Regions from separate parts of the Nocardioides sp. NPDC127514 genome, predicted to be linked through region 2. Evidence: predicted binding sites of a transcription regulator. Region 2 holds the regulator's gene; each other region holds the start of a gene.
What was found. Region 2 encodes LexA, which represses DNA repair genes until DNA is damaged. Its sites were predicted from a motif close to TCGAACANNTGTTCGA; they were not measured.

Region 1 (5,567 bases), on a different contig from region 2:
AGTCGTTCACGGCGGCGGCGGTGCTGTTGCTGCGCGACCGCGGGCTGGTCGACCTGGACGAGGCGATCGCGCAGTACGTGCCCGAGCTCGTCGACCAGGCGCCCTACTCCGCCGACTCCCCGGCGGTGACGCTGCGGCTGCTGCTGTCGATGTCGGCCGGGTTGCCGACCGACGACCCGTGGGGCGACCGGCAGGAGTCGCTGTCCTACGACGACTTCGGCACGTTCCTCGACGGAGGCTTCTCGACCGGACGGGAGCCGGGGGTCGGGTTCGAGTACTCCAACCTCGGCTATGCGCTGCTCGGGCGCGCGATCGAGAACGTCGTCGGTGGTGACGCGCCCGAGGGTGCGAACCGGGACTTCGTCGAGCACGAGCTGCTGGCGCCGCTGGGGATGACCTCCTCGGCCTACTCGCCCGATGCGGTGCCGAACCGGGTGCCGGGTCATGTGCCGCCGCTGCACCCGGCCTGGGCCGGCGACCGGCTCGAGGGCCCGCCGACGTGGGCCGCGACGGCGCCGGTGCCGTCCGGGTCGTTCGCGGCGATGGGTGGTCTGCACTCCTCGGTCGCCGATCTGGCGCGCTGGGTCGGCGGCTTCCTCGGCGCCTTCTCCTCTGCCGCCGACGGGCATCCGCTGTCGAAGGCGTCGCGGCGGGAGATGCAGCAGCTGCACCGGTTCGGATCGGTGTCGGCCTCGCTCGGCTTCGACGGCCCCGAGGCCGGGATCGGTGCCGTCGCCGCCGGCTACGGCTACGGCCTGATGGTCGACCACGACAGCAGGCTCGGGCAGTTCGTCCACCACTCCGGCGGCTACCCCGGCTACGGCTCCCGGATGGTGTGGCACCCCGAGACCGGACTGGGTGTGATCACGCTGTCCAACAGCACGTACGCCGGGGGCTACCCGACCGCGATGACCGCGCTGCGCTCGCTGGTGTCCGACGAGCTCGCCGGTGGTGGCTCGCACCGGTTCTCGACGGTGGTCAAGGGTCTGCGGCCGCGGCTCGACTCGGCGCTGGAGGCCGCGGTCGAGCGGCTGCGTACCTTCGATCCCGCGGGTGCTGAGGTGTTCGCGCTGCCGTCGCTCTTTGCCGACAACGTCGAGCTCGACGCCCCCGACGCCGGGCGGCGCGTCCAGATCACCCAGGCGCGCGCGAAGGTCGGGCTGCCGCTGGGCGGCGCGCCCTACGGCTACTTCTCCCGTGCGATGGGCGTCGCGCTGGCCGTGGTGCCGGCCGAGAAGGGCCGCTACGACATCGAGGTCATGCTCTCCCCGGAGGCCGAGCCGCGCATCCAGACCCTGCGCGTCAACGCCGTCCCCGACGCCCACGGCGGCCTCGTCGCCGCCGCCCGCGCCGCACTCGAGGAGAGCTCCCCGGTCATCGCCGCCCTCCGGGCCTTCGGCGTGCCCGAGCTGATCACGACGCCGCTGTCGGGCGACGGTTCGTCGAAGGCCGACTTCCTGGTCGTCGCCGGCACCACGTACTGGAAGATCGCGGTGGCCAAGACGACCACCGTCACCGCCCTCCCCACCTCCGACTATCCCCGCCTCACCTACCTCGCCTCCGCGCTCCGCGGCTGACCCCACCCGCCGAATCGGTAGTTGTGGCGGCCGAGTCGGTAGTTGTGGGTGACGAGTCGACAGTTTCGTTCGTCACAACTACCGATTCGGCGCGCCAGAAGTGAGGACTCGACCTTGATGTGTTCGAACAAATGTTCGATACTCATTGAGTGGGAGTGGTAGCGGGGATTGAGCGACACCAGAAGCTGGCTCAGATCGAGCAGCTCCGGTCGAAGGTGCGACGGCTGGAGCAGAAGCCGGGCATGGGCGCGGAGCTGGCGACGCACGAGGCGCTCGGTGGGGTGGTGCAGCTCCGGGCCGGAGGGACGTACGCGGCCGACTCGCTGTCGCTGGCGATGCTGCTGCTCGCGGGGCCGTCGGCGGCGGGGGAGTGGACCGCCGTCGTCGGGGTGGAGGACTTCGGCGTCGAGGCGGCGGCCGAGGCCGGGGTCGACCTGGAGCGGACCATCCTGGTGCCACGGCCGAAGGACTCCTGGCTGGAGGCGACCGCGGCGCTCGTCGACGTGACCACGCTGGTGCTGGTCCGGCCGGTGGGGCGGGTGACGCCGAGCGTCGCCGAGAAGATCGGTGCCCGGCTGCGCACCCGCGGCGCCGCGCTGGTCGCGCTGGGGGAGTGGCCGAGAGCAGACGTACGCCTCCGGGCGACCGAGCCGCGCTGGGTCGGGCTGGGCAACGGCGACGGCCATCTCCGGGCCCGCAGGATGGTGGTCGAGGCGGTGCGCGGGACGGCTCCGCCGCGCCGTACGGCACTCTGGTTCCCGGCCGAGGACGGCGGTCTGCGCCGCGTCCTCGAACCGGTCGCTGGCCTTGCTGACCTGCGGAAACAGGAGTCGGCATGAGTCGTACGCTGGTGGTCTGGTGTGCCGACTGGCCGGTCGCCGCGGCGCTGAGCGAGGCCGGCCTGCCGCGGCACCTGCCTGCCGCGGTCTTCGCGCAGAACCGGGTCCAGGCCTACAACCAGGCGGCGCGGGAGTTCGGGATCAAGCGCGGGATGCGGCGCCGCGACGCCCAGTCGCGCTGCCCGGAGATCCAGGTGCTCGCCGCCGACGAAGCCCGTGACGCGCGGGTCTTCGAGGAGGTGCTGGTGCGCCTGGAGGAGCTGCGCCCCGGCGTCATGCCGCTGCGTCCCGGGCTGGTCGCGCTGCGCTCGCCGGCACGCTTCTACGGCGGCGAGGCCGAGGCCGGCGCGGCGATCGCCGAGTGCGTGGTCGAGCTCGGGATCTGGGACGTACGGATCGGCATCGCCGATGAGCTCTTCACCGCCGAGCAGGCCGCGCGGAGCGCCGGGCCGCAGGAGACGTACGCCGTCCCGGCAGACGGAGGCTCCACCGCGTTCCTGCGCGCCCTGCCGGTCCACGTGCTCGAGGACGCGAACGCGGTCAGCCTGCTGCAGCGGCTCGGTCTGACCACGCTCGGCGGCCTCGCCGACCTGCCCGGCGCCGACGTCAAGGCGCGCTTCGGCGCGCAGGCCGCCTGGGTCCGCCGGGTGATCCACGGCGAGGGAGCGCGGCCTGTGACGGGGCGTACGCCACCGCCCGAGCTCACCACCGAGGTGGCCTTCGAGCCGCCGCTCGACTCCGCCGAGGCGGTCTGCTTCTCGGCCCGGCAGGCGGCAGAGGGGTTCGTCAAGGGCCTCGCGACGCGCCAGGGGGTCTGCACCGAGGTGCGGATCGAGGTCGTCATGGAGGACGTCCCGGACTCGGTACGCACCTGGGCGCACCCGCGGTGGTTCTCCTCCGTCGATCTCATCGACCGGCTGCACTGGCAGCTGGCCGGGGTCGTCGCAGGTGGGGCGGTGATCGAGGTCCGCTTCGTCCCCGAGGTCGCCGTCTCCGAGGCGGTCCACGCCGACGGTCTCTGGGGCGGTACGAACGAGCGCGTCGATCGCGGCATCGCCCGGGTGCAGGGCCTGCTCGGCCACGAGGCCGTCGTCGCCCCGGTGCTTCAGGGTGGCCGGACCCCACGCGACCGCCAGGCGTACGTCCCCTGGGGCGACCGCCCCAGCACCCTCCGCGACCGCGCGCTGCCCTGGCCGGGCTCGATCCCGCCGCCGGCGCCTGCCCGGGTCCTGGCCGAACCGTGGCCGGCGGAGGTCTGCGACCAGGCCGGGCGGCAGGTGCTGGTGCTCCCGCGCGGAGGCGTCTCCGCCGACCCCGCCCGCTATCGCCCCTCGGCCGGCCAGCCCTGGCAGCGGGTCGCCTCCTGGGCCGGTCCGTGGCCGGTCACCGAGGCGTGGTGGGAGCCGGGCGGCGGGCGACGGGTCGCCCGCTTCCAGCTCGTCGGGGTCGACGGCCGCGCCTGGCTGGCCACCTTCGACACCGACCACTGGCTCACCGAAGCCAGCTACGACTGATGGGCTCGGCTGATGGGCTGGAACAACCCCGAGATCCCGTGGAAGGAGCTGGAGCGGCGACTGTCGGGTCGTCCGCCGAAGGACCCCTACGGCGACGCGCCGATCTCCCGGCGCAGGAAGCGGCTGCCCGATGAGGAGGTGCACGGGCCGGAGGGCCCGGTGGTGCCGTACGCCGAGCTCCATGCCCACTCCGACTTCTCCTTCCTCGACGGAGCGAGCTCCCCGTCGGCGCTGGTCAGCGAGGCGATCCGGCAGGGGCTGCACGGGATCGCGATCACCGACCACGACGGGTTCTACGGGGCACCGGCCTTCGCGGAGGCGGCACAGAAGCTGACGGGGCCGGCACGGCTGCTGACCGTCTACGGTGCCGAGCTGTCCCTGGGCCTGACCAAGCCGCAGAACGGGATCGCCGACCCCGAGGGCAGCCACCTCCTCGTGCTCGCCCGGGGCGTCGAGGGCTACCGGCAGCTGGCCGGCGCGATCACCGAGGCGCAGCTGCGCGGCGACGAGAAGGGGCGGCCGGCCTACGACCTCGACGAGCTCGCCGACCGGGCTCGCGCCGGCAACTGGCTGATCCTGACCGGGTGCCGCAAGGGCACCGTACGCCAAGCGCTCACCGGCACCGGCCCGATCGCCGCGGCCCGGGCGCTGCGCGACCTCACTGATCGTTTCGGACACGAGAACGTCGTCGTCGAGCTGACCGACCGCGGTCATCCGACCGACTCCTACGACAACGACCTGCTCGCCGGCATCGCTCGCGAGGCCGGCCTGCCCACGGTCGCCACCAACAACGTCCACTACGCCACCCCCGACCGGCACCGGGTGGCCGATGCGCTCGCGGCGGTCCGCGCGCGCCGCACCCTGAGCGACATCGCCGGCTGGCTCCCGGCGGGCCCGGTGGCGTACGTCAGGACGGGGGAGGAGATGGACCAGCTCTTCCGGCGCTACCCGGGCGCGGTGGCGCGCAGCGTCGAGATCGCCGAGGAGTGCGCCTTCGACCTGCGCAAGGCCACCCCGAAGCTGCCCAAGCGCGGGATCCCCGAGGGCGAGACCGCCGCGAGCCGGCTGCGCCACCTGACCGAGGAGGGTTTCGCGGAGCGCTATGCGAAGGCGTACGCCGGCGACCCGGAGTTCGTCGAGAAAGCCCGCAAGCGGGTGGAGCACGAGCTCGACGTCATCGAGCGCAAGGACTTCCCGGGCTACTTCGTGATCGTGCACGACATCGTCGAGTTCGCGCGGACCAGGGAGATCCTCTGTCAGGGGCGAGGGTCGGCGGCCGCGTCCGCGGTCTGCTACGCGCTCGGGATCACCGCGATCGACCCGGTCTTCTACAAGCTGCCCTTCGAGCGGTTCATCTCCGAGCATCGGGAGGAGGAGCCGGACATCGACGTCGACTTCGACTCCGACAAGCGCGAGACGGTGATCCAGTGGGTCTACGACACCTACGGCCGGCGCAACGCCGCGCAGGTCGCGAACATCGTCGGCTACCGGCCGAAGATGGCGGTCAGGGACGCGGCCAAGGCGCTCGGCCACAGCCCCGGCCAGCAGGACGCCTGGTCCAAGCATCTCGGTTACTCCCGTGTCGAGGCGCCGGACGATGTCGGTATCCCCGCTCCGGTCCTCGCGCTGGCCGAGGA
Region 2 (5,567 bases):
CACTCCGGTCTGCTCGAAGACGGTCTCGCCGGTCTTCCAGTTCTTCTGGACGACGTCGCGACGCTCCCAGGTGATCTCGTCGTAGGGGTGGACGCCCTCGGTGCTGAAGATCCGCTCGATCTTCAGCCCGGCGCCTGCCTTCGCCGATGCCTGTGCCTCTGCTGCCGTGTCTGTCATTTCGTTCCCCCTGTTGTCATCGATCGCTGTGCCGTACTGCTGGTCGGTGCTGATGGTGGAGTCCTTGCTCTGTTCTATCTGTTTCCGCTGGCTGTGCCGTTGATTGGCCCGAGCAGGTCGCTTCCCCACGGCCTGCCCGGGCCGGTCTGTGTGTCCCGTGGGACCTAGTCGGAGCCCACCGGGGCCTCGACCGGATGTTCTGCCTCGAAGTCCTGGACTTCCCGTTCCGTACGCAGCATCTGGATCTCACGCTCGAAGTCCTCCACCGAGCCGAAGGCCCGGTAGACGCTCGCGAAGCGCAGGTAGGCCACCTCGTCGAGCTCCCGCAGCGGCGCGAGGATCGCCAGCCCCACCTCGTTGCTGGGAACCTCGGCCAGCCCCTGGCTGCGCAGCGCCTGCTCGACCTCCTGGCCGAGGCAGGCGAGCTGGTCCTCGGTGACCGGCCTGCCCTTGCACGCCTTGCGTACGCCGTGCACCGCCTTGTCGCGGCTGAACGGCTCCGCTGCGCCGGAGCGCTTGGCCACCATCAGCTGCATCTGCTCGACGGTCGTGAACCGCTTCCCACATTCCTGGCAGACCCGGCGGCGCCTGATCTGGCCACCGTCCTCGGCCACGCGGGAGTCGAGCACCTTGGTGTCGCTGTGTCGGCAGAACGGACAGTGCACGGTCGAGCCCCTCTCGTGAGACCTGTGGATCCAGGCCGTCTCATTGGCGGCCCGAGCCTGTGGAACCTGTGGATATGAGCGTGAGTCCCTGTGGAACAACACCCCCATCGCTGTGGGCCATCCGCCTGTTCATGTGAACTAGATGTGGATAACTACAGCGGTGTAACTACTAGATGTAGTGGTAACCGTACGCCCGCCCCCACGACGATGCAAGCGAGCGCCGTGTTTACCCGCGTGTCCGGCGTGTCGCCGGTCAAACACCGAAAGATTCCGGTTCAGCGGCGACGGACTGGCCTGGATGAGTAAGAATGACCCCCGTGACAAACATCTCCGGAGGAAATCGCGTCGGGTCGCGGAGAGGCACGCGCCCCAGAAGCGGTCCCCGGCCACCTTTCATCTTGCCTGCGATCGCGACACTGGCCTTCCTCGTCATCTGGGGAGTGCTCGTGTGGGTCGCCGTCGGTTTCGGGGCCGACGCACGGGGAGGCGATTCCGGCGCCTGGGCGAAGCTCGCCATCGCGGCGGTCGTTGCAGTCGCCTGCCTCTTCCTGACCTTCACCTTCGCCGGGAAGGCCTGGCGGGCCTTCTCCGGCTCCCCCACCACGCCACCCGCCGACGACTACGCCGGTAGCCACTCCAACGCCTACGTCGAGGAGCAGGACTACTCGGCCCCGGCCTACTCCGACCAGGCCTACCCTGAGCAGGCCTACCCGGAGCAGGACTACTACGGCACCGGCTCCTACGGCTACGACGACACCGGTTCGTACGGCCGGCACAGCTCCGACACCGGGAGCCAGCCGCCCTACGGCGACACCAGCAACCGCTCGGCCTACACCGACACCGGCTCCCAGTCGCCCTACGGCTACCCCAGCAGCGACCAGGTCTACGGCAACACCGGCAGCCGGGCCGCCTACGGTGCACCGTCCTACCAGCCGCCGACCAGCCCGCCGCCCGCCCCGCAGCCCTACTACTCCAGCCCGCCGACACCGACGTCGACGCCGCAGAGCGCTTCGGGGTACGGCTCGCAGGGATACGGCACGGACAGCTACCCCACCCAGCAGGCCGGCTCCCCTCAGTATCAGTCGGGCGCCTACCAGACCCCGACCGGCTACGGCCAGACCGGCTCGCGGGCTCGCCTGACCCAGGACCCCGCCGCGACCCAGGCGATGCCCACCCAGCGCCAGCCCCAGGAACCGACGGCCGAGCCGGACGACGAGTGGCCGCCGCGACACAGCACACGCAACAAGCAGTGGCCGCCGGCCGAGCCGGACAGCCCCTACCGCGGGCGCCACTGACCCGACACAGCGAGAGTGCTGCAGACGCTTCCCATCGTCTGCAGCACTCTCACTTTTCCCCGGTAGCCGGCCGCCAGGGTGCCCGCTGCGCGGGCTGACTCCCTCGCTCGGCGCGAGCGGACGAGCAAGCTCGCCGCTCGACCTCGCTCAGTCGTCTCGAAGGAGCAGCCGGACATCTATGCGGCGCCGCCTACGGCGCGGTCGGAACGATCAGCGTCTGTCCGGACACGAGCATCGAGGACTCGAGACCGTTGAGCTCCTTGATCCTCTGCTCCATCTCCCGAATCGAGGAGTCGGTGCCGGCGACGGCCTTCGAGGAGATGTCCCAGAGCGTGTCGCCATCGCCGACGACCATCGTGTGGGCGGAGGTGGAGGGGCTTTTGTCGGCACCGTTCTCCACCGCGAACGCCACCCGCGCCCCGATCAGCGCGATCCCGAAGAGCACGACGAGCGCGAATGCGAACACGACGACTCGGCCGCGACGCGTGAGCCGCACGGTCGAGCGACGCACCTCCGGCGCCGGACGCGGCGGCTCGGCTACGGGCAGCACATAGACGGTTGCACTCATCTCACGGCCTCCTGATCACAAGTCTCTCGATCACGTGTTCGATCGAGCACATGTTCGAAGGTAGATCACGTGTTCGAACAACGCAAGTAGCGACCCCAAGAATTTTCGAACGCCGACACGCGCCGCCCGCGAGGTCGAACAAATGTTTGATGTCGTGGTGCCAGAGGGACTAATGTGATGACATGACCACGCAGAAGACAGGCACCGGATCAGGCGGTTCGAAGAAGAGCCGCGTCCGCGAGCTGCCCGACGGGCCGCCGGACGCGACCGGGCTCACGCCGCGTCAGCAGCGCATCCTCGCTCACCTGCGCGACAGCATCGAGCAGCGCGGCTACCCGCCCAGCATGCGCGAGATCGGGGCCGCGGTCGGGCTGACCAGCACCAGCAGCGTCGCCCACCAGCTCCGTGCGCTGGAGCAGCGTGGTCTGATCCGCAAGGACCCGAAGCGACCGCGCGCTCTCGAGGTCTTCCTCCCGGAGGTGATGGCCCACCGCAAGGCCATGTCCGGCGAGGAGCCCGAGTCGACGATCACCGCCGAGGCCGACATCAACCCCAACCCCGACGCCGCCATGGTCCCCCTGGTCGGACGGATCGCGGCCGGTGGCCCGATCCTGGCCGAGGAGACCTCGAGCCAGCAGAGCATCGAGGACGTCTTCCCGCTGCCCAAGCAGCTGGTCGGCAACGGCGACCTCTTCCTGCTCTCGGTCTCCGGTGACTCGATGGTCGACGCGGCCATCTGCGACGGCGACTTCGTGGTCGTGCGCCAGCAGCCGACCGCCGAGAACGGCGAGATCGTGGCCGCGCTGATCGACGGCGAGGCCACGGTCAAGACGCTCTCCCGCAAGGACGGCAAGGTCTGGCTGCTGCCGCACAACGCGGCGTACGAGCCGATCGACGGCACCCACGCGACCATCCTCGGCAAGGTGACGGCGGTTCTGCGAAGCCTCTGAGCCCTCCCGGAACCAGTCCGGGAACACTGCGTGAAATCCAGCCGCCGGCCCATGACAGGGCCGGCGGCTGCGTCGTTCCATACAGCGTGACCCAGACGCAGATCGACCGCCGTACCCTCATCGCCGCCGGGCTGGCGACCGCCGCAGGGGCCGGAGCCATCGCTCTTCCCGAGCCCGCCGAGGCCGCGGGCAGCACGCTCAACCACTTCCAGCACGGTGTCGCCTCCGGTGACCCGCTCCCGGACCGCGTGGTCATCTGGACCCGGGTCACGCCGACCGCGGACGCGACTCCAGGGTCCGGACAGGGCGAGGAGGTGCTGGTCCGCTGGGAGGTGTCACCCACCGCCGACTTCGGCCGCGTCACCGCGAAGGGATCCCAGCAGACGGGCCCCGACCGCGACCACACCGTGAAGCTCGACGTCTCCGGCCTGGCCCCGGAGAGCTGGTATTTCTACCGCTTCACCTACAACGGCCAGACCAGCCGGGTCGGCCGCACCCGCACCGCTCCGGCCGCGGACGCAACCCCGGAGAACGTACGTTTCGGGGTGGTCTCCTGCTCCAACCTGCAGGCCGGCTGGTTCGCGTCCTACCGCCACCTGGCCGCCCGCGACGACCTGCACGCGATCCTCCACCTGGGCGACTACCTCTACGAGTACGCCCCCGGCGAGTACGGCTACGGCATGGCCAACGAGGACGTCCGGCCGCACGAGCCGGCCCACGAGATGCACACGCTGGCCGACTACCGGATCCGGCACGCGCAGTACAAGCGCGACGTCGACCTCGCCGCCGCCCACGCCCGGCTGCCCTGGATCGTCACCTGGGACGACCACGAGTCGGCCAACGACGCCTGGCTGCTGGGTGCTGAGAACAACGAGCCCGGCGAGTACGACTGGATCGACCGCAAGACCAACGCCAACCAGGCCTATGACGAGTGGATGCCGCTGCGCGTCGGCGGCACGGCCACGGTGGAGACCGACGGCCACCTCCACGACCGCATCTACCGACGGCTGCGTTTCGGCAACCTGCTCGAGCTGAGCATGCTCGACCTGCGCTCCTACCGCTCCCAGCAGGTCGCCCGCACCGACCTCGCCGACGTCGACGACCCCGACCGCACGATCACCGGCGACGAGCAGCTCGCCTGGCTCAAGGACGGCCTGCTCACCGATGCCCAGTGGAAGATCGTCGGCAACCCGGTGATGATCGCGCCGGTCACGTTCGGCGCGCTCCCCAAGAGCCTCATCAGCCCGGTCAACGACGTCACCGGCCTGCTGCCCGACAACGGCATCGCCTACAACGTGGACCAGTGGGACGGCTACACCGCCGACCGCACCGAGCTCTTCGAGCACATCCGCAACAACGCGATCACCGACACCGTCTTCGTCACCGGCGACATCCACTCGGCGTGGGCCTGCGACCTGCCGTACGACTCCGCCGTCTACCCGCTCGGCAGGACCGCCGGAGTCGAGTTCGTGGCCACCTCGGTGACCTCGAACAACCTCAAGGACATCCTCGGTGCGCCGCGCCGCACGGTCAGCCTCACGGTCGAGAACATCATCAGGACCGCCAACCGCCACGTCCGCTACCTCAACTTCGACGACCACGGCTACTCCGTGCTCGACGTGACCCGCAACCGGGCTCAGATGGACTGGTACGTCATCGGCGAGCGCAAGGACTCCAACACCGCCGCCACCTGGACCAGGTCGTACGCCACCGCAACCGGAAGCAACAGGCTCCATCACGTCACGGAGCCCGTCTAGGCCGTGTCCCCCGGACACAGCGACGCTCTGCGCTTAGACTGCCCAGGTCTGCCTTCCCGAACGTCTGGTATCTCATGCGAAACATTGCCCGCCGGATCAACCGCAAACAACGATCCCTCGTCCTGATCGCAGGCATGGTCGTCGCGACATTCGTC
Region 3 (5,567 bases), on a different contig from region 2:
GGTGCCGGCGTCGGCCAGCCGCTTCTCGAAGTCGTTGATCGCGCCGTAGCGCCGCTCGATCTCCTCGAGTGGGGCGAGCTCGCGGACACGGCCGATCAGCACGTCCTCGTACTGGGAGCGGTCGAAGACACCGAGGTAGCCGGGTTCCGGCACCGCCTTCTCGATGCGCCACAGGAAGTCCTGGGCCCGCTCCTCGTCGGTCGGCGCCTTGAAGCTGGTGATCTTCACCCCGACGGGATCGACCAGCCCGACGGTGTGCTTGAGCACGCCGCCCTTCCCGGAGGTGTCCATCCCCTGCAGGATGAGCAGCACCCGCCTGGGGTCGTCGCTCTCCCTGGAGGCGAACAGCTTGGTCTGCAGCTCGAGCAGCATCGGACCGAGCTCGGCGAGCACCTGCTTGCCGGTCTCCTTGTCGACGTCGACGCCGGGTGCGGAGTTGGTGTCGTACTTCCGCAGGTCCACCGGTCCGGCCGGCAGCCGCAGATCGTCAAGAAGGCTCATGGCTAGACGATAGGCGCCTCAGCCGAGAACGCGCCGCAGATCCAGCGAGCAGCCGACCATCGTGGTCGTCGAGCCGTCGGGCTGAGGCTCGTCGAACCAGGTGCCCTGCTCGAAGCCGACCTTGGCGAGCATCCGCAGCGAGGCGGCGTTGCGGTGGTCGGGGGCCGCGAAGCAGGCCGTCGCCCCGGGATAGCGCCGCGGGATCGAGGTGAGCCAGACCCAGGCCATCCGCGGCCCGATCCCGCGGCCCACGAAGGCCGGCTCCCCGATCGCGTAGTCGAAGCCGATCGCGTCCGGGTCGGGGGTGAGCAGCGCATAGTCGGGCTCGTCGCTGATCCGGTAGTCCTGGCAGAACCCGATCGAGCGACCGTTGACCTCGATCACCCAGAACGTCACCGGCGTCTTGCCGTCGATGTCGGGCCCGTAGTTGTCGGCCACCCAGTCGGGTGTGGGGTCGCCGTCCACGCCGTACCACCGGTGCACGTGCTCAGCGTTGAGCCAGCGGACCAGGTGGGGCAGGTCGCCGCGGGTCATCGGCCGCAGCGCCACCACCGGCATCGGGTCGGAGGAGAACTCCTTCACCTCACCGGAGAGGTCCACCGCGTACGCAGGCCGCCCGGCGATCCTCATCGCCGCCGCTCCCCAGCTCTCCCCCGGGCGCGTCACCCCGCCGAGACGGTGTGTCCCGTTGTGGACCGCAACCGGCGTGAACATGCACCCAGGTTAACGCCGCTGGGTCAGTGGGCCTGGCCGCCGCGGCGGTCGACGAGCGGCGGCTGGGAGGACCACGGGAAGTCGATCCAGCGGTCGGTCTTCTTGTAGACGTAGTCGGCGTTGATCACCGTCCACGGCTTCTCGAAGATCACCGCGGTGCGGGCCTCGGCCACGTGGCCCTCGCAGAAGTCGTGGACGATCTCCAGGGTCTTGCCGGTGTCGGCGACGTCGTCGGCGATGAGCACCTTCATCCCAGTCAGGTCGACGGCCGCTGGGGTCGGCGGGAGCATGATCGGAACGTCGAGGCGCTCGTTGATGCCGGTGTAGAACTCCACGTTGACCGCGGACAGGTTCTTCACGTCGAGCGCGTAGCCCAGGCCCATCCCGAGGGCGAGACCACCACGGGCGATGGAGAGCACGATGTCGGGCTCGTAGCCGCTGTCGACGACCTTCTGGGCGATGTCGCGCACCGCGGTTCCGAAGAGGTCGTAGGTCAGGATCTCGCGCTCTTGCTGCTCACTCACAGATCGGATTCTGGCACGAGACCGCCGGCGCCATCGTCATCGGCCAGGCTGAGCTCCTCGCGAACGATGCTGTAGGCCACACCGGCGCCGTATCCCTTGCGGGCGAGCATCCCGACCAGACGGCGGGTCTTGGTCTGGTCGTCGAAGCGCTCCAGGGAGCGCAGCTTGCGCCGGACCATCCGCCGGCCTGCCTCACGCTCGTCGTCGGGGTCGATCTCGTCGAGCGCGTCGCGAGCCACGTCGTCGTCGATGCCCTTGCGGCGCAACTCCTGGGCCAGGGCTCGTCGGGCCAGGCCCTTGCCGGGCTGTCGGCTGGCGATCCAGGCCCTGGCGAAGGCCTCGTCGTCGATCAGGCCGACCTCTTCGAAGCGGTCCAGCAGCCGCGTCGCCAGGGCTGCCGGAACCTCCTTCTTCTCCAGCTTGTCGGCAAGCTCCTTGCGGCTGCGCGCCTGGCCGGTCAGGGCGTCGAGGAGGATCTTCCGGGCGATCGCCTCGTGGTCGGGCTCGGGGTCGTTCTTGGGATCGGCGGGATCCGCAGGGCGAGGCTGCCTCCGACGGGAACGTGTTGGTTTCGACTCGTCGTCGCTCCTTCGTCGCGACGACGGCTCAACCGACGGGGGCGGCTCGACCGACGGCGACGGGGCTTTTCCGGCCCAGGCTTCGACGCCGAGGGTCACGTCCCCCAGCCAGTCGGGCGCAGGCCGTTCGTCCACCCAGGGATCCTGGGTGGACGAACGGTCAGGCCTTGACGAAGCCACAGGTCAGCCGGTGCCTGTGGACCTAGAAGTCCTCGACGCCGGCGGGCTCGGCCGCGGGCGCCTCGCCGTCGGCCGGGGCGTCGACGGTCGGCACGACCCCTAGCTTCTCCAGGATCCGCTTCTCCAGCTCGTTGGCCAGGTCGGGGTTGTCCTTGAGGAAGTTGCGGGAGTTCTCCTTGCCCTGACCGAGCTGGTCGCCCTCGTAGGTGTACCAAGCGCCGGCCTTGCGGACCAGGCCCGCCTCGACACCGACGTCGATCAGGCCGCCCTCGCGGGAGATGCCCTTCCCGTACATGATGTCGAACTCCGCCTGCTTGAACGGCGGGGCGACCTTGTTCTTCACGACCTTGACGCGGGTGCGGTTGCCGACCATGTCGGTGCCGTCCTTGAGCGTCTCGATCCGGCGCACGTCGAGTCGCACCGAGGAGTAGAACTTCAGCGCGCGACCACCGGTCGTGGTCTCGGGCGAGCCGAACATCACGCCGATCTTCTCGCGCAGCTGGTTGATGAAGATCGCGGTCGTGCCGGAGTTGTTGAGCGCACCGGTCATCTTTCGCAGCGCCTGGCTCATCAGTCGAGCCTGCAGACCGACGTGGCTGTCGCCCATCTCGCCCTCGATCTCGGCCCGCGGCACGAGCGCCGCGACGGAGTCGATGACGATCAGGTCGAGCGCACCCGAGCGGATCAGCATGTCGGCGATCTCCAGGGCCTGCTCACCCGAGTCGGGCTGGGAGACCAGCAGGGCGTCGGTGTCGACGCCGAGGTTCTTCGCGTATTCCGGGTCGAGCGCGTGCTCGGCGTCGATGAAGGCCACGATGCCGCCGGCGCGCTGCGCGCTGGCGACCGAGTGGAGGGCCACCGTCGTCTTACCCGAGGATTCCGGACCGTAGATCTCCACGACCCGCCCGCGGGGCAGACCGCCCAGACCCAGCGCCACGTCGAGCGCGATCGAGCCGGTCGGGATCACTTCCAGCGGAGCCCGGGTCTCATCGCCCAGCCGCATGACCGAGCCCTTGCCGAACTGCCTCTCGATGTTGGCGAGAGCGGCGTCCAATGCCTTCTCGCGGTCACCTGCCGCCATGTTCTTTCCTTCCTGAGGGGCAGACTTCTTCCCCTTGCCTGCCGCTTGTCCACGTGTCTTCGTCGTCATCAAGGCAGACGCTAGACGGGACCACCGACAGTTTTGAACGGGACCCTCTGGCACGGTGTTTCACGACCCGGTTTTTGCCTGGGCGATAGCACGAACCACGCTCCACCTACTACCACACACTAGCCCGAACAAGCGTTCGATGTGAACACCTGTTCGGGCGTGTCGGGGTCGCTGGATCCTCAGTGGCCCTGCATCTCGACCTGCTCGGCGGGGGCGGAGCCGCCACCCATCTCGTCGGCGACGGCGACCGACAGGCCACCGAGCATGAAGGCGATGATCACCGCGGCCAGGGCACCGCTGGAGAAGGACGGGATGAAGCGGCGTACGCCTTCCTGGACCGGCTCCGCGCCGTGGTACTGGTGGGTGAGCGCATGCCCCTTGCCCCGCTGGAGCAGGTATCGGTTGACCGGGAACGCCGCCACGAAGGCCACCGAGAGGGCGATCATCATCCCGATCCAGAACACGACGTTGACCAGGCCGGCCTCCATGGCCCCGGGGATCAGCGCCATCACCAGGTTGTCGACCAGCTCCATGGTGGCGATCGAGAGGGTGTCGGCGGCCAGCACCACGCTGAGCGCCGCGCCGACGGCCAGGCCCGACTTGAGCAGAGGCAGGGTCGAGAGGGCGTAGCCGAAGGCGAACGCGAGCGTGACAGCCAAGGCGATCGTCCATCCGGTGCTGAGCCCGATGGCGGTGCCGATCATCAGTCCGGCGATCTCGCCGATCGCACATCCGGTGAGGCAGTGCAGCGTGGCGCTGGCCGCCATCGCGTTCACCCCGCCCCCGTGCGCGCCGTGCGCGTCATGCGCCGAGTGCTCGCCGCCATGACCCTCATGGCCCTCGTGCATCGAGTGCTGATGCCCGCCGTGGTCGTGTCCGGCGTGCAGATGCTCGTCATGCGACGTCATGTCGCTCCCTTGGTCGTTCGGTCCGTTGTGCCTACCCGATATTCATACCCCATGGGGGTATGCACTCGCAAGCGACATCCGGTCGGAGACCTCACTTTGTCCAACCACGAAGGACTCCTTAGGGTGTGCTGTGTGTGGACGGCAGCGCGACGACGACAGCAGCGGACCCGTGCGGTCGCCCGCGCCGCCCTGCTGGCAGCGGTCGTGGTCACGGTCGCCGGTCTGCTGGCCATGCATGCGCTGAGCCTTCACGGCACCGACTCCGACGGTGAGCACGGCGCGCTGAGCCTGCCCGCCGCCCACGTCGAGCACACGCACGCTCTCGAGCACACCGGCCACGGAGCGGCCGACGACGCCGGTCACCCGGGCGGCGACGGGCACACGGCGATGATGCTGTGCGCGGCCTTCCTGCTCGCTGCCGGCGTGCTGCTGCTGAGCGGGCTGTGGCGGCGTACTCCTGCCTGGTGGTTCTCGCGGGCCCGCGACTGGTCCCGGACCAGCGGATTCGCGCCCTTGCTCACCTGTCCCGCGACCGGTCCGCCCTCCGTATGGGCCTACTCCGTCATCAGGTGCTGAGCGGCCTGACCCCGCCCGCGACCCGGCCATGCCCGAGGTCCGCAGGTGGCTCAGCGATGCCCGTGATCAGCACTTGACAAGGAGAAACAACAGATGCGTACGCAACGACCCCTCTTCCGCGCGACCTGGGCGGCGGCCGGCCTGGCCGTGCTGCTCACCCTGTCGGCCTGCGGCGGCAACGACGAGGCCGAGGCGCCTCAGAAGCTCTCGGAGACCGAGCACAACAAGGCCGACGTCACCTTCGCGACCGACATGATCCAGCATCACGCCCAGGCCCTGTCGATGGTCGACCTGACCATGGACCGCAACCTCGAGCCCGAGGTCCAGGAGCTGGCGGACTCGATCCGGGCGGCCCAGAGCCCCGAGATCGAGACCATGTCCGGCTGGCTCCAGGAGTGGGGCGAGGAGGTGCCGTCGACGATGCGTGACCACGTCA

Region 1: the regulator LexA is predicted to act here: its motif matches at 1,701-1,716, upstream of imuA' (DnaE2-dependent mutagenesis accessory factor ImuA').
Region 3: the regulator LexA is predicted to act here: its motif matches at 3,772-3,787, upstream of recA (recombinase RecA).

Annotation. Positions count from the first base shown of each region.
Region 1 covers NZ_JBEORF010000014.1:75,054-80,620, forward strand. The annotation lists gene ABTX24_RS12935 (serine hydrolase domain-containing protein) at 1-1,577, shown strand, start outside; gene imuA' (DnaE2-dependent mutagenesis accessory factor ImuA') at 1,727-2,416, shown strand; gene ABTX24_RS12945 (Y-family DNA polymerase) at 2,413-3,930, shown strand; gene ABTX24_RS12950 (error-prone DNA polymerase) at 3,943-5,567, shown strand, end outside.
Region 2 covers NZ_JBEORF010000007.1:117,650-123,216, forward strand. The annotation lists gene ABTX24_RS07505 (vitamin B12-dependent ribonucleotide reductase) at 1-177, opposite strand, end outside; gene nrdR (transcriptional regulator NrdR) at 342-842, opposite strand; gene ABTX24_RS07515 (hypothetical protein) at 1,241-2,137, shown strand; gene ABTX24_RS07520 (LysM peptidoglycan-binding domain-containing protein) at 2,328-2,705, opposite strand; gene lexA (transcriptional repressor LexA) at 2,888-3,655, shown strand; gene ABTX24_RS07530 (alkaline phosphatase D family protein) at 3,742-5,412, shown strand; gene ABTX24_RS07535 (MXAN_6640 family putative metalloprotease) at 5,487-5,567, shown strand, end outside.
Region 3 covers NZ_JBEORF010000016.1:126,539-132,105, forward strand. The annotation lists gene ABTX24_RS14640 (PPK2 family polyphosphate kinase) at 1-501, opposite strand, end outside; gene ABTX24_RS14645 (GNAT family N-acetyltransferase) at 520-1,215, opposite strand; gene ABTX24_RS14650 (phosphoribosyltransferase) at 1,239-1,739, opposite strand; gene ABTX24_RS14655 (regulatory protein RecX) at 1,736-2,452, opposite strand; gene recA (recombinase RecA) at 2,520-3,578, opposite strand; gene ABTX24_RS14665 (DUF4396 domain-containing protein) at 3,827-4,555, opposite strand; gene ABTX24_RS14670 (DUF6153 family protein) at 4,688-5,131, shown strand; gene ABTX24_RS14675 (DUF305 domain-containing protein) at 5,225-5,567, shown strand, end outside.